DNA from 3 places in the Streptomyces sp. NPDC102270 genome. Region 2 is predicted to be linked to each of the others. Evidence: riboswitches for the same ligand, from Rfam matches in the RefSeq annotation. Region 2 holds a riboswitch; each other region holds the start of a gene.

Region 1 (7,319 bases), on a different contig from region 2:
ACGGCCGGACGCCATCACCCAGCTCGCCGCACTGGCCGCGGTCACCCGCCGGATCGGGCTGGTCGCCACCTCCAATTCCACCTTCAACGAGCCCGCCGATCTGGCCCGCCGCCTGTCCGGGCTCGATCTGCTCTCCGAAGGCCGGGCCGGCTGGAACGTGGTGACCACGGACAACGCCTGGACCGGCGCCAACTTCCGCCGCGGCGGCTACCTCGACCACGCCGACCGCTACCGCCGCGCCGAGGAGTTCCTCGCCGTGGCCCGCGCGTTGTGGGACGGCTGGCAGGACGGAGCGATCGCCGACTCCGCAGGGGCAGCGCAATGGTCGGCGCCCGGTGCCGTACGCCAAGTACGGCACCACGGACCGCAGTTCGACATCGATCTCGATCCCACCCTGCCCCGCAGCGCCCAGGGGCACCCCGTGATCTTCCAGGCCGGTGACTCCGGTGAGGGACGCGACTTCGCCGCCCGCAACGCCGACGTCATCTTCTCCGCACACGGCAACGACTTCGACGACGCCCTTGCCTTCGCTCAGGACATCCGGCGCCGGCTGCGGGCGGTCGGGCGGCCCGACGACGACCTGCGGATCCTGCCGGGCACCGAGATCATCATCGGCGCCACCGAGGAGGAGGCGCAGGAGAAGAAGCGCTGGATCCGGCTCCAACAGGTCACGCCCGCCACGGCGCTGGGGATCGCCGGACTGCTGTGGGGCTTCGACCTGTCCGACCGCGACGCCGACGGGCCGCTACCGAAAGAGGATCCGGTCGTCGCCGAGAACGACGGCTCCTTCGGGGCCCGGCGCATCGCCGACCCGCGTGCGGTCGTGGCCGAGTGGCGGGCGAAGGCGGAGGCCAACGGCTGGTCGCTGCGCGAGACCGTCATCGCGCTCGGCCCGCAGCGCGGGCACGTCGGCACCCCGTCCGGCCTGGCCGACAAGTTCGCCCACTTCGTGCGGCACGGCGCGGTCGACGGCTTCAACGTCACGCCGTACCTCATCCCCGACGGCCTCGACGACATCGTCGACCTGCTCGTCCCGGAACTGCAGGAACGCGGGATCTACCGCACCGAGTACACCGGCACCACCCTGCGCGAGAACCTCGGCCTGCGCGCTCCCCTCACGCACCGCTCCGCGCGGGAGCAACGGCAGGCGGGCTGACATGGCTGCGCGAGGAGCGCCCGACGCGTCCGACCGCCGGGGCCGTCGACGACCCCACCGGCACCCTGAACCCCGCACTCACGCACGCGTGACGAAGGAGAACCCATGACCACCGAGGCCACCAAGACCGACTTCCATGCCTTCACCGAGACCTGGCTGGAGTGGTACCGCGCGCAGGAGGCCCGGCTCGCCGACCCGCACGGGTTCCTGTCGATCACCGGCCTGCACTGGCTCGACGACCGGCCGCAGCGCTTCCCGGACGCGCCCGGTGCGTGGCGCACCGGCCCGGACGGGGTGGTCGTGGACCTCGACGACGGCGAGGAACTGCTCGTCGACGGAACGCCGGTGCACGGAGAACACCGCTTCGGCGTGCTTCCCGAACGCACCGGCGTCGACGCCGTATGGGGAGACGCCGTCATCGAGGTCGCCAAGCGCGGCGGGCACGACATCGTCCGCCCCCGGCACCCCGACGCGCCGCTGCGCACGGCCTTCACCGGAACACCCGCCTACGCCCCCGACCCGCGCTGGTCCGTGACGGGCCGCTACATCCCCTTCGACACACCACGACCGACCACCGTGGGCGCCGCGGTCGAGGGCCTTGAGCATGTGTACGACGCTCCGGGCAGGATCGAGTTCGAGCTGGACGGGCGCCCGCTGTCGCTGACCGCGTTCCCCGGCCATGGCGCCGGCCGACTGATGGTGCTGTTCACCGACGCGACCTCCGGGGTCACCACCTACGCCGCCAACCGGTCCCTCGCCCTGGAGCCGCCCACCGCCGACGGTACGGTCGTCCTGGACTTCAACCGCGCCGCGAACCTGCCGTGCGCCTACACGGACCTGGCCACCTGCCCGCTGCCCCCGGCCGAGAACCGGCTGCCGGTGGCGATCGAGGCCGGCCTGAAACTCCCCCGCGAGCGCGGCGGTTCCTGAGCCGGACCCGGTGAGCCGCCCCGACTGCCCCCGCAGCACGCCGATTTGCGGCATTGACGTACGACAAGAGCCCTCCGTACGATCACGAACGGCATTGAGTGTCAGCGTCAAGCCCTGGCTCGCTGACCGGCAACCCTCCCCCGCGGTGGGGTGCTCCAGGTGAAAGCCCGGCGGGATCACCGACGATCTCCGCAAGCGCGTGGCCCCGTGACAGGGGCCGGAAATGTGGAGGCCCGGTATGCGGCACGGTGGTGATCTCAGCGTCCGCTTCCTCGACGCCACCGTGTTCTCCCGGCTCTCTCGCCGGCGTCACATCGACCTCGAGCGCTCGACCAGCTGTCTGTGTCGGGCCTGACGGACCTTCCCCCCGCTGCTCGCCGTTCGGCACCCGCTGCCGCCGCGCCCGCCTGCGCCTGATCTCCGTCTGTCCTTGAGCCCCGTTTCCCGTGATCCCCGCCGCACGCCCACGTACGGCCATGCCGCGTACGGCATCCGTCCGGGTGACACGAGTAGGAGAAGCCCTCCATGACTGCACTTCCCGATGTCGGATCCGCCCGGTGGGCGGCATGGACCGCCCTTGTCACCACCAGTGTTCTGCTGACCGCCTGCGGATCGGGCGGCGGCGATTCCGGCACCGGCACCGGACAGCCCGGGTCCGGCGGCACCCTGACCTTCGCGGTGGGCTCCGACGCCGGCTGCGTGGACCCTCAGCAGGTCGCCAGCAACGAGACCATCTACTCGGTGCGCCAGATCGTGGACTCCCTGACGGACCAGGACCCCGAACCGGCAAGATCGTGCCATGGCTGGCGAAGAGCTGGGACGTCAGCTCCGACGCCACGACGTTCACCTTCCATCTGCGCTCGGGCGTCACCTTCAGCGACGGGTCGAAGCTGACCGCTCAGGTGGTCAAGGACAACTTCGACGCGGTGCCCCGGCTCGGCGCGCTCGGCACCCTTGCCCAGGGCTATCTCAGCGGCGTCGAGAGCACCACGGCAGTCGATCCGCTCACCCTCAAGGTCACGTTCAAACAGCCCAACGCCCAGTTCCTGCAAGCCACTTCGACACACTCGCTGGGCATCGAGTCCTCGGCCAGTGTCAAGAAGGCCCCGCAGCAGAAGTGCAGTGAGGGCGTGACCGGTTCCGGGCCGTTCGTGCTGAAGCAGTACGTGCAGAACCAGTCGCTCACCCTCGCCCAGCGCACCGGATACGCCTGGGGGTCCTCGCTGTGGACCAAGAAGGGCGAGGCCTACCTGGACAAGCTGGTCTTCAAGGTCGTATCGGAGGCCGGTGTACGGGCGGGCAGTCACCAGTCCGGCCAGGTCGACGCGATCAGCAGCGTCGGCAAGGCCAACGAGGCAGCGCTCAAGGGCGGCCAGGTCACCCTCCAGCGACGGGCCAACCCCGGCGTCGTGTTCGGCCTCGGCCTCAACAACTCGCGGCCCATCCTGAAGGACGCGCGCGTGCGCCAGGCCATCCTGCACGCCGTCGACCGCCGGCAGATCGCCGACACCGTGTTCCCGACCGGCACCCAGGCGGCCACCAGCATCCTCGCCCACACCACCCCCGACTACACCAGCCTCGCCCCGGACCTGAAGACCGACGCGGCCAAGGCCAAGTCCCTGCTGGACGCGGCTGGTTGGAAGACCGGCAGCGACGGCATCCGCACCAAGGACGGCAAGAAGCTCAGTCTGACCATCGACTGGATCCCCAACGCCGCGACCAATCAGCCCGCGTTGGAGCTGATCCAGCAGCAGCTCAAGGCCGTCGGCGTCCAGGTGTCCCTCAAGCAGCTCCAGGTAACCCAGCTGGCGCCGACGCTGCAGTCGGGCGACTACGACGCGGCCTGGGGAAACGTCACCCGTGCCGACCCGGACATCCTGCGCAGCTCCTTCTCCACGAAGCTGGCCAACTTCTACCGCGTGCCGACGAGCGGCCTGGACACGGCCCTGGCCGCGCAGGCCGCGACCACGGACACCGCCAAGCGCAAGCAACTGATCGGCCAGTCACAGCAGTTGATCGTGCAGAACGCCTACTACGTGCCGGTCGTGGAGCTCCAGACCCAACTGGGCGTGTCGAAGAAGGTGCACGACCTGAACTTCGACGCCTCCAGCCGGCTCCAGCTGCACGACACCTGGATCGGCTGACGCATGCGCCGCTATGTAATCAAACGGCTCGCGCAGGCGGTCGGCGTGCTGTGGGCGGCGTACACGGTCTCGTTCCTGGTGCTGGACTTTCTGCCGGGCGACCCGGTCACCGCGATGGCCAGTGCCGGGATGGACTCGGGGCAGGTCGACCCGCATCAGATCGCCGCCCTGCGGCACGAGTACGGCTTCGACAAGCCCGTGCTGGTGCAGTACGGCGAGTCCCTGGGGCGGGCCGTGCGCGGGGACTTCGGCGACTCGGTGTCCATCGGGCGCCCGGTCGCCTCGACGCTGACCGACGCGCTGCCGCAGACCCTGCAGTTGACCGGCGCGGCGCTGCTGCTCGCGGTGGACCTCGGCGGTGGTCTGGCGGTGCTGGCCACCTACACAACCCAGCGCTGGCTGCGGCAGCTGCTACTGTCACTGCCTCCGCTCGGGGTGTCCGTCCCGACGTTCTGGGTGGGGCTGCTGCTCGTCGAGACGTTCTCCCGGACCGGGCCGGACTGCCCGACGCGGCCACCCGCGCACGGCAGTACCCGCACGAACTGTCCGGCGGCATGCGACAACGCGCCCTGATCGCCATCGCCATCGCCGCGAAACCCGAGCTGATCATCGCCGACGAGCCCACCAGCGCGCTCGACGTCACCGTGCAACCAGTCATCCTCGACCATCTCCAGCGCCTCACCGAGGAGTCGGGAACCGCGATCCTGCTGGTGACCCACGACCTCGGGGTCGCCGCCGACCGGGCACAGCGACTCGTGGTCATGTCCCGGGGCAGGGTCGTAGAGGCGGGCCGCACCCAGGAGGTCCTGGCCGACCCGCAGGACGAGTACACCCGGCATCTGCTGGCCAGTGCCCCGAGTCTGGCCACCGCCCGCCCCCGCACCCCGGTCTCCGAGCCGAAGGCCGACACGACGGCGCCCCTGGTCGAAGCACGCAACCTGGTCAAGGAGTTCAGGCTCCCCCGCACCGGGGACGGCCCCCGGAGCCTGCGCGCGGTCGACGACGCCGGCTTCACCCTCCGTCGCGGCCAGACCCTCGCCCTGGTCGGCGAGTCGGGCTCGGGCAAGTCCACCCTCGCCCGCCTGGTACTGCGCCTCGCCGACGCGACCGCCGGACAGATCCTGTTCGACGGCACCGACGTCACGACCGCCAAGGGTGCCCGGGCCAGAGAGCTGCGCCGCCGCGCCCAGCTCGTCTACCAGAACCCGTACGCCTCGCTCGACCCGCGCTTCTCCATAGCCGAGGTGATCACCGAACCGCTGCGCGCCTTCAAGGTCGGCGACCGCGCGTCCCGGCTCGCCCGGGCCCGTGAACTGCTCGACCAGGTGGCACTTCCGGTCGCCACTCTTGAGCGCCGGCCGGCGGAGCTGTCCGGCGGCCAGCGCCAACGGGTGGCGATCGCCCGCGCCCTCGCCCTCTCCCCCGACCTGGTGGTGTGCGACGAGCCGGTCTCCGCGCTCGATGTGTCCGTGCAGGCCCAAGTCCTGGACCTGCTGGCCGAGTTGCAGGCCGACACCGGCGTGGCGTACCTCTTCATCTCCCACGACCTGGCCGTCGTACGGCAGATCGCGCACCAGGTCGCCGTGATGCGGGCCGGCCGGATCGTCGAGACCGGCCCACCGGAGGAACTGTTCACCAGCCCCCACCACGAGTACACCCGTGAGCTGCTCGCGGTGATCCCCGGCGGTCGCGTCCCCGCCCCCGCCGCCGAGCCCACCCCGAGCTGAGGACCGGCGTCACATGAGCACTCCCACGATCACCTCACTGGCCTTTCTCACCCCGGGCAACTTCGCCGACGACGACCCGTACACCGGTCTGGAGGAGACTCTCCAACTGTTCGGGTACGGCGAGCGGTTGGGCTTCGACGGCGCCTGGATCCGCCAGCGCCACCTCGAACACGGCGTCGGCTCGGCGGCCGTGTTCCTCGCCGCGGCCGGCCAGCGCACCGAGCGGATCGAACTGGGCACCGCGGTCATCCCGATCGGCTACGAGAGCCCCTTCCGCCTCGCCGAGGACCTGGCGCTGGCCGACGTCCTGTCCCAGGGGCGGCTCCAGATCGGCTTCAGCACCGGCATGCCGCACGCCGACCTGCTCGGAGACCTCGTGTACGACGGCGACTGGCGCGGCTTCGACCTGTCCTATGGCAGGATCGCCCGCGTCGTCGACCACCTGCGCGGCGACTACCTCGGCGACCCGGACACGGTCATCCACTCACCGGGCAACGTCCAGCGCCCCCGCCTGCAACCGCACAACCCCGATCTGGCGCGGCGCCTGTGGTACGGCGGCGGCAGCCTGCGCTCGGCCGGCTGGGCCGCCGAGAACGGCCTGAGCCTGCTGTCGGGCAACATCGTCACCGGCGAGGGCACCGACGACTTCACCACGGCCCAGCTGAACCTGCTGACCGCGTACCGCCGCACGCTCTCCACGAAGGGGGCGGACCTTACGGCACGGGTGGCGCTGGGCCGGGTGATCGTGCCCTTCGACAGCGCCGACGCGGCCGGCCGGGCCCGCTACCGCGCCTACGCCGCGAGCCGCCACGAACGGACCCTGGCACCCCAGGGCCCGAAACGCACCCTGTTCGCCCCCGACGTGGTGGGAACCGCCGAGTAGATCCTCGAACAACTCGCCGCCGACCCCGCCGTCGCGGAAGTGTCGGAGCTGCGCCTGGAGCTGCCGTACGAGTTCCACCGCGAGGAGTACGAACAGATCCTGCACGACACACGACACCTGATCGCACCGGAGCTGGGCTGGCGCCCCGCCGCTCCGACGACGCAGGAGGCGACGGTAAGGGGCGCGGTGAGGAAGTCGTCCAACGGGCCCACCAGCGACCGCACATCCTGGCCGCCACTCTGACGTGCCCTAGCGGCGGCCAGGATGTGCGGTCGGTGGTCGGCCCTCACAGGTCGAGGCCCGTCTCTTCGGCCAGCGTTTGCAGGAGGCGGTCCTGGAACGCTTCGTCGTGCACTGCCCGGTGCGGCTGCGTTCGCTCGCCGTGGTACCAGTACCCGCCGGTCGTCAGTGCCTGGGGTTCATCGCTGGCGGCGAGCCACTCCTGTGTGCGATGCCCGAGCTCCAGGTCGTCCGGTGCG
Region 2 (7,319 bases):
TGAACTTCGCGCTGGGCCTGACCCTCGGTCTCGCCCTCTTCTCGATCGGCGCGGGCGCGGTCCACTGGGCCCGCACCCTGATGTCCGACGAGGAGATCGCCGACGAGCGTCACGCGATCGAGGCGCCCCCCGAGGTCCGCGCGAAGGTCCACGCGGACTTCAAGCAGGGCGCCAAGGAGTCGGCGCTCGGCCGTCGCAAGCTGATCCGCAACACGATGTTCGGCGCGCTGGCCCTGTTCCCGCTCTCCGGCGTCATGCTGTTGCGCGACCTCGGCCCGCTGCCCGGCACCAAGCTCCGCCACACCATGTGGCGCAAGGGCCTCCAGCTCGTCAACATGAACACCAACGAGCCGCTGCGCCCCTCCGACGTCCAGGTCGGCTCGCTGACCTTCGCCAAGCCCGAGGGCCTGGAGGAGCACGACGAGCAGTTCCAGACCGAGATCGCCAAGGCCGCCCTGATGATCGTCCGCATCCAGCCGGACAACATCAAGGACAAGCGCGAGCTCGAGTGGTCGTACGAGGGAATCGTCGCGTACTCGAAGATCTGCACCCACGTCGGTTGCCCGATCTCCCTGTACGAGCAGCAGACGCACCACGTGCTCTGCCCCTGCCACCAGTCCACCTTCGACCTCTCCGACGGTGCCCGGGTGATCTTCGGCCCCGCCGGTCACGCCCTGCCGCAGCTGCGCATCGGCGTGAACGACCAGGGTTACCTCGAAGCGCTCGGCGACTTCGAGGAGCCCGTCGGTCCTGCATTCTGGGAGCGCGGATGAGTACTAAAGAGACCTCCGAGTCCCGCGCACGCGGGAAGGCACCGGCCGGCGAGAAGGTCGCCGACTGGGCCGACGGCCGACTGGGGATCTACTCCCTGGCCAAGTCCAACATGCGCAAGATCTTCCCCGACCACTGGTCGTTCATGTTGGGTGAGGTCTGCCTCTACAGCTTCATCATCATCATCCTCACGGGTGTGTACCTGACGCTGTTCTTCCACCCGTCGATGAACGAGGTGGAGTACCACGGCAGCTACGTCCCGCTGCAGGGCCAGCTGATGTCCGAGGCGTTCAACTCCACCATGCACATCTCCTTCGATGTGCGCGGTGGTCTGCTGATCCGGCAGATCCACCACTGGGCGGCGCTGATCTTCCTCGCGGGCATGTTCGTGCACATGATGCGCGTGTTCTTCACGGGCGCGTTCCGCAAGCCGCGTGAGGTCAACTGGCTGTTCGGCTTCCTGCTGTTCGTCCTCGGCATGTTCACCGGCTTCACCGGCTACTCACTCCCGGACGACCTGCTGTCCGGCACCGGTGTCCGCTTCATGGAGGGCGCGATCCTGTCCGTGCCGATCGTCGGCACGTACATGTCGTTCTTCCTCTTCGGCGGCGAGTTCCCGGGCGGCGACTTCGTGTCCCGCTTCTACTCGATCCACGTGCTGCTGCTGCCGGGCATCATGCTCGGCCTGGTCGTCGGCCACCTGATCCTGGTCTTCTACCACAAGCACACGCAGTTCGCGGGCCCCGGAAAGACGAACAACAACGTCGTCGGCATGCCGCTGCTGCCGGTCTACATGGCCAAGGCCGGAGGCTTCTTCTTCCTGGTCTTCGGTGTCATCGCGGCCATCGCGGCGATCGCCTCGATCAACCCGATCTGGGCCATGGGCCCCTACCGGCCGGACATGGTGTCCACGGGCGCCCAGCCCGACTGGTACATGGGCTTCTCCGAGGGCCTGATCCGTGTCATGCCGGGCTGGGAGATCAACTTCTGGGGTCACACGCTCGTCCTGGGCGTGTTCATCCCGCTGGTCATCTTCCCGCTGGTCCTGGTCGCGATCGCGGTCTACCCGTTCATCGAGTCCTGGGTCACCGGCGACAAGCGCGAGCACCACATCCTGGACCGGCCGCGCAACGCTCCGACGCGTACCGCGTTCGGTGTCGCCTGGATCACCTGGTACATGGTGCTGCTGATCGGTGGCGGCAACGACCTGATCGCCACGCACTTCCACCTGTCGATCAACTCGATCACCTGGTTCGTCCGGGTCGCGTTCTTCGTCGCCCCGGTCGTGGCTTTCATCATCACCAAGCGGATCTGCCTCGGCCTGCAGCGCCGGGACAAGGACAAGGTGCTGCACGGGCGCGAGTCCGGCATCATCAAGCGCCTGCCGCACGGTGAGTTCATCGAGGTGCACGAGCCGCTCAGCCAGGAGCAGTTGCACACGCTCACGGCGCACGAGCAGTACAAGCCGGCCGAGATCGGCCCCACGGTCGACGGCAACGGCGTCGAGCGCAAGGTCAAGGGCTCCGAGAAGCTGCGCGCCAAGCTGAGCGAGGCGTACTACGGCGAGGAGTCCCAGATCGCCAAGCCCACCGTCGAGGAGTACAAGGAGATCACGAGCGGCCACGGCCACCACTGATCGCTGCGCTCGCCACGCGCGGTAGTAGGGCCCGTCCGACACCCCGGACGGGCCCTTCGCCGTGCCACGAGGAGGGGCGGGTGCGGGCCGGTGGGGACTGGTCGCGCAGTTCCCCGCGCCCCTGGGGGGTTGCGGTCACTCCGCGCCAGGACGAACCGTTAGCAGGCCGCCTGTGGTGGAAGGGCGGCCCTGCACACCGGACAGGGCCCTGGTCGTGCCGTGCGGGGCCGAGGTGAAGGGGTTCGTCCGAAGGCCGGACGGGGCCCTTTGCGCTGCTCCGCGCTGGATAGGGTGTGGGCACACTTTTCTACGACATCTGGAGCGGCCCCATGAGCGCTGTGACCCCCGCTGGAGGCGACACCGCGGCGGGCCGTTCCTGGCCCGAGGTACTGAACGCCCTGCTGTACGGCCGTGACCAGAGCGCCGACGCGACGGCGTGGGCGATGGACCGGATCATGCAGGGCGAGGCGACCGACGCGCAGATCGCCGGCTTCGTGGTCGCCCTCAGGGCCAAGGGCGAGACGGTCGAGGAGATCAACGGACTCGTCCGGACGATGTACGCGCACGCCAACGTGATCGAAGTCCCCGGGCGGACGGTGGACATCGTCGGCACCGGCGGCGACGGCGCCAAGACCGTCAACATCTCCACCATGTCGGCGATCGTCGTGGCCGGCACCGGCGCCACGGTCGTCAAGCACGGCAACCGGGCCGCCTCCTCCGCGTCCGGCGCCTCGGACGTCCTGGAGAAGCTCGGCGTCAACCTGGAGCTGACCCCGCAGCGGGTCGCCGAGGTGGCCGGAGAGGCCGGGATCACGTTCTGCTTCGCGATCAAGTTCCACCCCGCGCTGCGTCACGCGGGCGCCGCCCGCGGCCAGTTGGGCATCCGCACGGTGTTCAACATCCTCGGCCCGCTGACCAACCCCGCCCGCGTGCGGTCCCAGGCGGTCGGGGTCGCGGATCCCCGCATGGCGCCGGTCGTCGCGGGCGTCTTCGCGGAGCGCGGTCACTCCTCCCTCGTCTTCCGCGGTGACGACGGCCTCGACGAGCTGACGACCACGTCGACCTCCCGCGTCTGGATCGTCCGCGACGGCAAGGTCACCGAGGAGAGCTTCGACCCCCGGGACGCCGGCCTCGACCTGGTGCCGGTGGAGGCCCTGCGGGGCGGTGACCCGGTGTACAACGCGGAGGTCGCGCGCCGCCTGCTGGACGGCGAGAAGGGCCCGGTCCGGGACGCCGTACTCCTGAACTCGGCGGCCGCGCTGGTGGCCCTGGACCCCGGTCCGGGGACGCTGGCCGAGCAGTTGAGGGCCGGGATGGACAAGGCCGCCGAGGCGATCGACTCGGGGTCGGCGAAGCGGACGCTGGAGCGCTGGGTGGCCGCGAGCAACGCGTAGCGGCCACCCGGGTGTCGTCCCGCGATCCGGACACGGGTTGCGGGACGACGATCATTTCCCGTACGTTCTTTGACCAGGTCATGAGTGACAGTCATGAGGCCCCGGCCGACTGTCCGGCAACCCTCCGTCCGTGGCGGGGTGCCCCGGGTGAAGACCAGGCCGTAGGCAGCGAGGTCTACGGCAAGCGCGGATCCCTCACGAGCCAGGGATCCTGGTCGTTCGAGGAGTCTTCCGTGAGCAACCGAATGCGATAGGGCGCAGAGCCCCGCCTCCGCACACCCCTCTCACCTTTCACTTTTCACGGGAGTCCCCCATGTCTGTCTCCACCGCTGCCGCCGTCCAGACCATTTGTGCCCCCCTGCCCGTTCTGGGACGAGATGTCACCGTACCGCTGGTCACCGGCGGCGAAGTCACCTACGCCGCCCTCGACTACGCGGCCAGCGCACCGGCCCTCCAGCGGGTCTGGGACGACGTGGCGGCGTACGCCCCCTACTACGGCAGCGTGCACCGCGGGGCCGGCTACCTCTCCCAGCTGTCGACCGACCTGTTCGAGAACGCCCGCAGGACCGTCACCGAGTTCCTCGACTGCCGCGACGACGACCAGCTGATCTTCACCCGCTCGACCACCGACTCGCTCAACCTCCTCGCCGCGGCGCTCCCCGCCGACTGTCAGGTCTTCGTCTTCGAGACCGAGCACCACGCGAGCCTGCTGCCCTGGAAGGACGCCCGGGTCAGCTACCTCGACGCCCCGCGCACCCCGCGCCAGGCCGTCCAGACCCTGGAGAAGGCCCTCGCCGACCGGGACCCCCGGGGCCCGGCCCTGGTGTGCGTCACCGGCGCCTCCAACGTCACCGGTGAGCTGTGGCCCGTACGGGAACTCGCGGCGGCCGCGCACGCCCACGGCGCCCGGATCGTGCTCGACGCGGCCCAGCTCGCCCCGCACCACCCGGTGAGCGTGCGTGACCTCGACGTCGACTGGGTCGCCTTCTCCGGCCACAAGCTCTACGCCCCCTTCGGCTCCGGCGTCCTGGCCGGCCGCGCCGACTGGCTCCGGGCCGCCGACCCCTACCTCGTCGGCGGCGGCGCCAGCCGCAAGGTCACCCGGCGCGAGGACGGCGGAGTGGACGTGGAGTGGCACGACAGCGCCGCCCGCCACGAGGCCGGCTCCCCGAACGTCATCGGCGCCTACTCCATCGCGTCGGCCTGCAAGGCGCTGACCGAGGCCGGCTTCGACACCCTGGTCGCCCGCGAGCAGCACCTGATCGAGAAGGTGAAGGCGGGCCTCGCCGAGGTCCCCGAGGTCCGCGTCCTGTCCCTCTTCGGCGACGACGCCCCCCGCGTCGGCGTGATCTCCTTCGTCGTCGAGGGCTGGAACAGCTCCCACTTCGCCGCCGCCCTCTCCGCCGAGTACGGCATCGGCGTCCGCGACGGCCTCTTCTGCGCCCACCCCCTCGTGCGCACCCTCCTCGGCAGCGACCCGCAGTCCCAGGGCGAGTGCGGTGCCCCCGAGGCCGCGCCCGGCGAGAAGTCCCTCAACGCGATCCGGGTGAGCTTCGGCGCGGGCACCCCGGACGAGCACGTGGAGCGGTTCGTGCAGGCCGTGAAGGAACTGGTCGCGGACGGTGCGAAGTGGACGTACCGCACCGAGGACGGCCGCTGCGTCCCGGCCGTCTGACGGACCGGAGTCCACCGCGCGTATACGCTCCCCTCAGCAACCGTACGGAAAGCAGGGGGAGCACGGGGTGCAGGAGCTGCGCGAGACGGACCCGCCGGCCATCGGGCCCTACGCGGTCCTGGGCAGACTCGGGTCCGGCGGCATGGGCGAGGTGTATCTCGCCGAGGCGCGGGGCGGGCTGCGGCTCGCTGTGAAGGTCGTACGGGCCGAACACGCCGAAGACCGCACTTTCCGTGCCCGGTTCCGGCACGAGGTGCGGGCCGCGCAGACCGTCGGCGGGGCGGGCACCTACACCGCGCGGGTCGTGGACGCCGACACCGAGGCGGCCCGTCCCTGGATGGCGACCGAGTTCGTGGCGGGACCCAACCTGCGGGACGCCGTGCTCGACCGGGGACCGCTGCCCGCGGACGCGGTACGGCTGCTGGCGGCCGCGCTCGCCGAGGCGCTCGCCGCGATCCACGCCAAGGGGCTGGTGCACCGGGACCTCAAGCCCTCCAACATCCTGCTCGCGCCGGACGGCCCCCGGGTCATCGACTTCGGGATCGTCCGGGCCCTGGAAGGCACGGCCCTGACCCGCACCGGGGTGGTCGTCGGCTCGGTCGGCTATCTCTCGCCCGAGCAGATCCGCAACGGCGCCCAGGTGGTGCCGGCCAGTGACGTCTTCTCCCTGGGCGCGGTCCTCGCCTACGCGTCCGGCGGCAAGGAACCCTTCGGCGAGGGGCAGGATTCAGTCGTTCTGCTGCGGATCCTGACCGGTGACGTGGACCTGTCCGCCGTACCGGAGGAGCAGCTGCCGCTGGTGGAGGCGTGTCTGCGGGACGACCCCGGCGCCCGGCCGACCCCCGCGGAGCTGGTCGCGGCCGCGGGGCACACCACGGCCTCGCTGCGCGAGAGCCTGCGGCCGGGGTGGTACGGACCCGGTGCCGTGAAGGAGCCCGAGACCGTGCGGAGCGGGGCGCGCTGGGTTCCCGGGCACGACTCGGGGGAACGGGAGAGCCGCGTCGAGTACGTGGCACCCCCGACCGCCACGGACATCCCCGCGGTCACCGATGTGACACCGGCCCCTGCCCCGCCGTCGCGGCGCCGGGTGCTGCGGGCCGTGGCGGGCGGCGCCGGGGTCGTGGCGGCCGGCGGACTGGGCGGGTGGCTGTGGCTGCGGGACGCGCCGGGCGGATCCGCGCGGGCGGCGGCCCCGGGCACGCCGGCGACGGGCTGGCAGTACAAGGTCCAGGGCCTCGGCGGGCGGCGCGGCCCCTGTGCGGCTGTCTCGCCCGACGGCACGCGGGTGTACGTCGGCGGCACGGACGGCGCGCTGCACGCGCTGGACCTGGACGGGCGGACCGTATGGCGGACCTCGCTCGGCGCGGAGGCCATGTCCCCGCTCGCCACCGCCGACGGCGTGTACTGCCTGCTGGAGGACGGCCAGGAGGGTTCCTCCAAGCTGTGCGCGCTCGGCCGGGGCGGCAAGGTCCGCTGGACCAGGCGGTTCGCCGGAAACGGTCAGTTCCCGGTCGCCGCCGGCCGGCTGGTCCTGGTGTCCTACGGCGACGGCTCGGACGCGGGCGGAGTGCGGGCCTACGCCCCCGACGGCAGTGTGCGCTGGTCCACGTCGACCGGACCGGCGCCCACCAGCGAGCCCCTGGTGGCGGGCGGCGTGGTGTACGTCGGCACCTTCGGGGACCAGGTCCAGGCCCTGGACGCGACCAGCGGCAAGCGGCTCTGGGCGACGAAGGCCGGCCTCGACACCGGCCGTCCCGCGCTGGTCGGCGACACGCTGATGGTCGGATCGGGCGGCGAGGACATGCTGCACGGCCTGAGCCGCACCGGCAAGCCGCTGTGGGAC
Region 3 (7,319 bases), on a different contig from region 2:
GTACGGCATCGACTCCGACGAGAACATCGCGACGCTGACCTGGCTCAAGGACGACCTCGTCGGCAAGGGACTGACCGGTCCGGTGGCACCCGAGAACCTGAACCGGGCCGCCGCGTTCTCGGCGTTCGCCGCCGGGGACGTCGGGATGCTCAACGGGCACCCCTCGCTGATGAAGATCGCCGCCGACAAGGGGGTGAAGTTCGGGATGGTGCCCATGCCCGGCGCCGACCGGCCGACCAAGAACTCCATGGGGGTCGCCGACTGGATGATGGCCTTCAAGCAGAACGGGCACGCCGAGCAGGTGGGCGACTTCCTCGACTTCGTCTACAGCGAGAAGAACGTGCTCGCCTTCTCCCGGGAGTACGACCTGCTGCCGGTGACCAACTCCGCCTCCGAGGTCATGAGCAGGGCCTCCCGGGACGCCGACCTCAAGCCCTTCCTCGACGCGCTGCCCTCCGCGGAGCTGCCTCCGGTGGGCAAGACGTCCTGGGCCTCGGTCAGCGCGGCCGTGAAACGGCGGATCGGCTCGGCGGTGAGCTCCGACGGGAACCCCACGGAGGTACTGCGCGCGTTGCAGCTGACCGCGCGGAACGCCGAGTAGGCACCGGGTAGGCGCTGTCTGTCCGTGGCGGACGTTACGGTCGGGGGCATGGAGCATGCGGAACTCGACCGCCGGGAGCGGGACATCCTCGCGCTGGAGCGCCGCTCCTTCGCCGGGCCCGGCGCCAAGGAGCGGGCCATACGCGAGGAACTCGGCCTGGCGCCGGTCCGCTACTACCAGCTGCTCAACGCCCTGCTGGACGACGAACGCGCGCTCGTGTTCGACCCGGTGACGGTGAACCGGCTGCGGCGGGTGCGGGAGGCCCGGCGGGCGGAGCGCTGAGGGCCGGCTGAACGTCGGCTGCGGGTCAGGCGAGCCGTTCCGCCAGGCCCCGCAGCAGGCCCACCACACCGGCCGGGCCGTCCACCACCAGGTCCGCCCGCTTGCGCAGTTCCGCCACCTCGTCGCTGCCGCTGCACACCAGCAGGCCGGGGGTGCCGGCCCCGCGGAGTTGATCGACCGCGGCGAAGGCGGGCAGGTCGCCCAGGTCGTCGCCGGCGTAGAGGGCGGAGCCGGCGGACAGGTCGCGGACGTGGGTCAGCAGGGCCACGCCCTTGTCCATGCCCGGGGGGCGCAGTTCCAGGACCAGTCGGCCCGGCTCGACGATCAGGCCGTGATGGGCGGCCAGGTCGCCGAGAGGGGTGCGGAGGGCGTCGAACGCGGCCTGCGGGTCCGGGGCGCGGCGGGTGTGCACGGCCACCGCCCGGCCGCCCTTCTCCTCGACCCAGGCGCCGGTCCCGTCGAGGAGCTCCGGCAGCTCGGCACGGACCGCGGCCACGCCGGGATGCGGCTCGGGCGCCGTGACCTCGCCCGTCGCCGCGTCCCAGCGTTCCGCTCCGTAGTGGCCCAGGACGGTCAGGTGCTCCAGGCCGGGCACGCCCGCGAAGCCGCCGTAGCGGACCGCGATCTCGGCCGGGCGGCCGGTGATCACCGCGACGGAGGCCACCTTCGGCGCCAGGGCGGCGAGGACGGCCACCGCCTCGGGGTGCGCCCGCGCCTGCTCCGGATCCGCCACGATCGGCGCCAGCGTCCCGTCGAAGTCGAGCCCGATCACCGCCCGCCGCGGCTCCGCGAGAAGCGCCCGCAGGCCGTCCCGCCCGGCAGACGTCACCGGGCTCGGCAGGGCACCGGGGTCGGTGTGGCTCATGGGGTCCCTTTCCGCGGGGTGGGGTTCGGCAGTCTGGGCAGTCACGGCATCGGTGGGTCGGGGCGATCGGTTGCGACAGTCGGCCAGGCGGTCGAGTCGGTCAGGTGGCCAGGCGGCCAGCCGACCAGCCGGCCCGCGGTCAGCCGGTCGGCCGGTCCGCAGTCGGTTGGTCGGTTGGTCAGACGATCAGGCGATCGGCCGGTCAGCTGGCCAGTTGGTCGGCCGGTCAGTCGGTTGGGCGTCGGTCGGTCGGGCTGCCAGGTGGTCGGCCGGTCAGGTGGTCGGTCAGTCAGTTGGTTAGGCGTCGGTCGGTCAGGCGGTCAGGCGGCTGACCTGCGCAGTCGCTCGCCGGGGTCCCCGGCCTCGGCGCCAGGTGCGCCCTACGGCCGAGCGCTCACCGGGGGCGGTCGCCCACGCTGCTCACCCATCCACCGCCTTCAGGGCGTTCAGCTGGTCCAGGAACCACTGGGCCGGCGGGAGTGCCGTAGCCGCCGCGGTGAGCCTCTTCGCGCGTTCCACCCGTTCGTGGGCCGGCATCGTCAGGGCCTCGTGCAGGGCCGCCGCCGTCTGCTCCACGTCGTACGGGTTCACCACGATCGCGTCGTCACCCAACTCCTCGTACGCCCCGGCCTCCCGCGACAGCACCAGCGCGCACCCCTCGTCGGACACCACCGGCACCTCCTTCGCGACCAGGTTCATGCCGTCCCGGATGGGGTTGACCAGCGCCACGTCGGCCAGCCGGTACGCCGCGAGGGAGCGCGCGAAGTCGTCCTTCAGATTCAGCAGGACCGGCGTCCAGCCCGGTGTGCCGAACGTGTCGTTGATCTCCTCGGCCACCCGCTGCACCTCGGCCGTGTAGTCCCGGTACACCGCCAGGTCCTGCCGCGACGGATACGCGAACGCCACGTGCACGACCCGCTCCCGCCACTCCGGCCGCGACTCCAGCAGCCGCCGGTAGGCCCGCAGCCCGCGCACGATGTTCTTGGACAGTTCGGTCCGGTCCACCCGCACGATCGTCTTCCGGCCCGCGCCGATCTCCTCGCGCAGTCCGACGATGCGTTCCTCGACGTCGGCCTCGTGGGAACGGGCGCGCAGGAAGTCCGCGTCCGCGCCCAGCCCGTGCACCCCGATCCGGGTCTCGCCGAGCCCGTCCGCGAGCTCCGTACAGCAGGCCGTGAACGCGTCCGCCCAACGCCGGGTGAGGAAGCCGAGCCGGTCGGCGCCCAGCATGCCGCGCAGGAGCCGGCCCGCGATGTCGTCGGGCAGCATCCGGAAGTAGTCCACCGGCGCCCACGGCGTGTGTGAGAAGTGGGCGATGCGCAGGTCGGGGCGGAGTTCACGGAGCATGCCCGGCACCAGGCACAGGTGGTAGTCCTGGACCAGGACCGCCGCCCCTTCGGCCGCCTCCTCCGCCAGCGCCTCGGCGAACGCGCGGTTGTACGTCTCGTACGACGCCCACTGCCGCCGGAACTCCGCGTCGAAGGACGGCTCCAGCGGGGTCTGATACAGCAGGTGGTGGACGAACCACAACACCGAGTTGGCGATGCCGTTGTACGCGTCGGCGTGCACGTCGGCCGGGATGTCGAGCATGCGGACCCCCGCCTCGCCGACCCCCCGCCGGACCGCCTCGCGGTCGCCGTCGCCGAGCGCCGAGCACACCCACAGGGAGCCCGCGTCGGAGCCGATCGCCGACAGGCCCGAGACCAGCCCGCCGCCACCGCGTTTGGCATGCAGCGAGCCGTCCTCGCGCACTTCGTACGAGACCGGGCCGCGGTTGGACGCGACCAGCACCTGAGCAGCACTGTTGGTTGACGCCATACGCCTCAACCTAGCCCGGCCCCCAAACGCTCAAACGTGCGGTTGCGCACTTCCGCGCACTTACGCGACCTTCCGCTCCGCGTACTCCGCGATCTCCACCATCGGCGGCCGCTCCTCGGTGTCCACGGAGTACGTCCGCGGCTCGAAGCCGTCCCGGCCCCGCTCGAACTGGGTGAGGGCGGGCCGGATCATATGGCCGCGGGCCAGCCTCAGCTGGGCGGTGCGGTAGATCGCTGCGGACATCCGGCCCAGGGCCTGGCCGTCCTGGTGGCGGTGCTTGCGCACCCCGACGTCGACCTGGGCGAGGGCGTCAAGACCGACCAGGTGCAGGGCGTCGACCAGCATGCCCAGCTCGATGCCGTAGCCCACGGGGAACGGAAGCTGCTCCAGCAACGAGCGCCGGGCCGCGTACTCGCCGCCCAGCGGCTGCACGAAACCGGCCAGCTGCGGCCAGTGCATGTTCAGCAGCGGGCGCGCCATGAGCTCGGTGACCCGGCCGCCCTGCCCGGCGGTCTTGCCGGAGGCGAGCGAATCCAACTCAGTGCCCAGGGGACGGTCGTACATGCCCTTGACCAGGTCGACCCCGGGATCGGTGAGCAGCGGGCCGACGATGCCGGAGACGAAGTCCGAGGAGAACTCCTTCAGGTCGGCGTCGATGAAGCAGACGATGTCCCCGCTGGTGACCAGCAGGGAGCGCCACAGGACCTCGCCCTTGCCGGGCACGGCGGGCATGCGCGGGAGGATGTCGTCGCGGTGGACGACCCGCGCGCCGGCCGCGGCCGCGACCTCGGACGTGCGGTCGGTCGATCCCGAGTCGACGACGACGATCTCGTCGACTAGCGGGACCTGTTGCATGAGGTCATGACGGATCACGGCGACGATGTCACCGACCGTCTCCTCCTCGTTGAGCGCGGGCAGGACGACACTGACGGTCTGTCCCGAACTCCGCTTCGCGGCCATGATCCGGTGGAGCGGGCGATCAGTCGCGGACCAGGACCTGGTGGCCAGCCAGCGCTCGACTTCGTTCAGCACAGTGCGCGGCTCCTTAGCGTGCCCGCCGCTGGAAGCGGCTGTTGGGTAGGTCATCTCGCGGTTCGGACGTCTCTCTCAACTGTCCTGGTCTTCGGTTACAGTCTTGAACAACGCGGATGACCATCGCATGTCCTGGGTGGCCGCCGTTAACAACTTCATACCGCTCATCCAGAGGGGCAGAGGGATACGGCCCGATGAAGCCCCGGCAACCCTCCAGTCGGTTCTCGTAGCGATCGCTGACGATCGTCTCCGCGAGGCTCCCGACTCGGGAAGGTGCCAAATCCGTCTCACGGCGAAGTGCGTCGTGAGGAAGATGAGGAGAAAGGGCCTCGCCTCCATGGCTGCGCAGACTGTTGCAAGCACCACGAACTCCGTCGATCTGGGTCCCGCCGCGGCACTGAGCTGCCGCGAATGCGGCCACCGCGTCCCGCTCGGCCCGGTCTTCGCCTGCGAGGAGTGTTTCGGCCCGCTCGAGATCGCGTACGACTTCTCGGCCTACGAAACCGAGGAGCTCCGCAAGCGCATCGAGGCGGGACCTTCGAACATCTGGCGCTACGCCCCGCTGCTGCCCGTCCCCGCGGACGTGGCCGACAAGCCCAACATCAACCCCGGCTGGACCCACCTCGTCAAGGCCGACAACCTCGCCCGCGAGCTCGGCGTGACCGGCGGCCTGTACATCAAGGACGACTCCGGCAACCCGACGCACTCCTTCAAGGACCGCGTCGTCGCGCAGGCCATCGAGGCCGCCCGCGCCTTCGGCTTCACCACCCTCTCCTGCTCCTCCACCGGTAACCTGGCCGGCGCCGTGGGTGCCGCCGCGGCCCGGGCCGGCTTCCGCTCCTGCGTGTTCATCCCGCACGACCTGGAGCAGGGCAAGGTCGTCATGGCCGCGATCTACGGCGGCGAGCTCGTCGGCATCGAGGGCAACTACGACGACGTGAACCGCTTCTGCTCCGAGCTGATCGGCGACCCGGCCGGCGAGGGCTGGGGCTTCGTCAACGTCAACCTGCGGCCGTACTACGCGGAGGGCTCCAAGACCCTGGCGTACGAGATCTGCGAGCAGCTGGGCTGGAAGCTCCCCGACCAGCTGGTCGTGCCGATCGCCTCCGGCTCGCAGCTCACGAAGATCGACAAGGGTCTGCAGGAGCTGATCAAGCTGGGGCTCGTCGAGGACAGGCCGTACAAGATCTTCGGCGCGCAGGCCGAGGGGTGCTCGCCGGTGTCGGTGGCGTACAAGGCCGGGCACGACGTGGTCCGCCCCCAGAAGCCGGACACCATCGCCAAGTCGCTGGCCATCGGCAACCCCGCGGACGGTCCGTACGTGCTGGACATCGCGCGTCGTACCGGCGGTGCGGTGGAGGACGTGAACGACGAGCAGATCGTCGACGCGATCAAGCTGCTGGCGCGGACCGAGGGGATCTTCGCGGAGACCGCGGGTGGCGTGACGGTGGGTGTGACCCGCAAGCTGATCGCGAACGGCGTCCTCGACCCGACGAAGACCACGGTGGTGCTGAACACCGGCGACGGTCTCAAGACCCTGGACGCGGTGGCCGGTACCGGGCTCACCGCCACGATCCGTCCGAATCTGGACTCTTTCCGAGAGGCTGGCCTCGCATGAGCGTCAACGTCCGCATCCCCACCATCCTGCGCACCTACACCGGCGGCAAGGCCGAGGTGCAGGCCGAGGGTGGGACCCTCGCCGAGGTCATCGCCGATCTGGAGAAGAACCACACCGGTATCGCGGCGCGTGTTCTCGACGACCAGGGCAAGCTGCGGCGGTTCGTGAATGTGTACGTCAACGACGACGATGTGCGGTTCGAGCAGGGGCTGGAGACGGTGACGCCCGACGGGGCCGGTGTCTCCATCATCCCGGCGGTCGCCGGCGGGTGACCGTATGACTGGTCATTACCTTCGGTAACAGAAATTACCGAGTGTTCATCCGATTGCCCTCTCCGCGAGAGAAGCGGAGGGGGCAATTCTCTATGGTTGAGCACGGTACAGTTGGGGAACCTGCTACTTCCTTCATGCCGGACGCATATGAGTTCCGACTTCGGATGCGACGAGAAGTAGCCAAAATGTGTGGGTTCTTTGCGTCTTATGCTCCTTTTATGGGGCCCGACTTGCCCCGAATTCGGGTGAATTCTCACTACATTCCGGACCCCTTCCGTCCAGAATTCTCGTCCGATTGACCTGTTGCAGACGGCAGTTGGACAGATACATTCAGCCGCGGTCGACGCGTTCCGGCGCACGCCCCCAACCATGTGGGGGGTGAGGTCTGACCCGGATCCATGAAGTGTGGATCCGTGCAAGGGCCAGTAATAGGGGAGTTAGGCATGGCTCAGGGCACCGTCAAGTGGTTCAACGCGGAGAAGGGGTACGGCTTCATCGCGGTCGACGGTGGTGCGGATGTATTCGTCCACTACAGCGCGATTCAGATGGACGGCTACCGCACCCTTGAAGAGGGCCAGCGGGTCGAGTTCGAGATCTCGCAAGGTCAGAAGGGGCCGCAGGCGGACATGGTCCGTCTCGCGACTGGCTGAAGCACGCGCCGGGTAACAACAGCGTCGTTCTTCGTTCTTCTTCGGAGGGCTCGTACCCCATGGGGAGTCATGGGTACGGGCCCTTCGGCATGCGTGTACCTCCGGCGGTTGAGCAGTGTTTGTCTGCGGGTCCGGTGGGGGCGAGTGTGGTGCGCAGTTCCCCGCGCCCCTGGATGCCTGC

What was found. Region 2 has a riboswitch for S-adenosylmethionine ahead of ACIRP7_RS33030 (aminotransferase class V-fold PLP-dependent enzyme). Riboswitches for the same ligand answer to the same signal wherever they lie in the genome.
Region 1: another riboswitch for S-adenosylmethionine. It lies ahead of ACIRP7_RS21945 (putative leader peptide); the one in region 2 lies ahead of ACIRP7_RS33030 (aminotransferase class V-fold PLP-dependent enzyme).
Region 3: another riboswitch for S-adenosylmethionine. It lies ahead of thrC (threonine synthase); the one in region 2 lies ahead of ACIRP7_RS33030 (aminotransferase class V-fold PLP-dependent enzyme).

The regions. Positions count from the first base shown of each region.
Region 1 covers NZ_JBIWLX010000010.1:57,965-65,283, reverse strand. Annotated here, with positions in the region: gene ACIRP7_RS21955 (NtaA/DmoA family FMN-dependent monooxygenase) at 1-1,156, shown strand, start outside; gene ACIRP7_RS21950 (DUF1684 domain-containing protein) at 1,262-2,086, shown strand; SAM riboswitch class IV at 2,177-2,290, shown strand; gene ACIRP7_RS21945 (putative leader peptide) at 2,310-2,441, shown strand; partial or broken gene ACIRP7_RS21940 (ABC transporter substrate-binding protein) at 2,612-4,230, shown strand; partial or broken gene ACIRP7_RS21935 (ABC transporter permease) at 4,234-4,716, shown strand; partial or broken gene ACIRP7_RS21930 (ATP-binding cassette domain-containing protein) at 4,716-5,957, shown strand; gene ACIRP7_RS21925 (LLM class flavin-dependent oxidoreductase) at 5,971-6,840, shown strand; gene ACIRP7_RS21920 (hypothetical protein) at 6,880-7,083, shown strand; gene ACIRP7_RS21915 (hypothetical protein) at 7,127-7,319, opposite strand, start outside.
Region 2 covers NZ_JBIWLX010000017.1:187,187-194,505, forward strand. Annotated here, with positions in the region: gene ACIRP7_RS33015 (Rieske 2Fe-2S domain-containing protein) at 1-773, shown strand, start outside; gene ACIRP7_RS33020 (cytochrome bc complex cytochrome b subunit) at 770-2,407, shown strand; gene trpD (anthranilate phosphoribosyltransferase) at 2,737-3,801, shown strand; SAM riboswitch class IV at 3,878-3,994, shown strand; gene ACIRP7_RS33030 (aminotransferase class V-fold PLP-dependent enzyme) at 4,115-5,476, shown strand; gene ACIRP7_RS33035 (PQQ-binding-like beta-propeller repeat protein) at 5,544-7,319, shown strand, end outside.
Region 3 covers NZ_JBIWLX010000002.1:57,512-64,830, forward strand. Annotated here, with positions in the region: gene ACIRP7_RS03155 (ABC transporter substrate-binding protein) at 1-601, shown strand, start outside; gene ACIRP7_RS03160 (DUF3263 domain-containing protein) at 650-883, shown strand; gene otsB (trehalose-phosphatase) at 909-1,748, opposite strand; gene ACIRP7_RS03170 (trehalose-6-phosphate synthase) at 2,169-3,566, opposite strand; gene ACIRP7_RS03175 (glucosyl-3-phosphoglycerate synthase) at 3,627-4,598, opposite strand; SAM riboswitch class I at 4,760-4,918, shown strand; gene thrC (threonine synthase) at 4,936-6,216, shown strand; gene ACIRP7_RS03185 (MoaD/ThiS family protein) at 6,213-6,488, shown strand; gene ACIRP7_RS03190 (cold-shock protein) at 6,932-7,138, shown strand.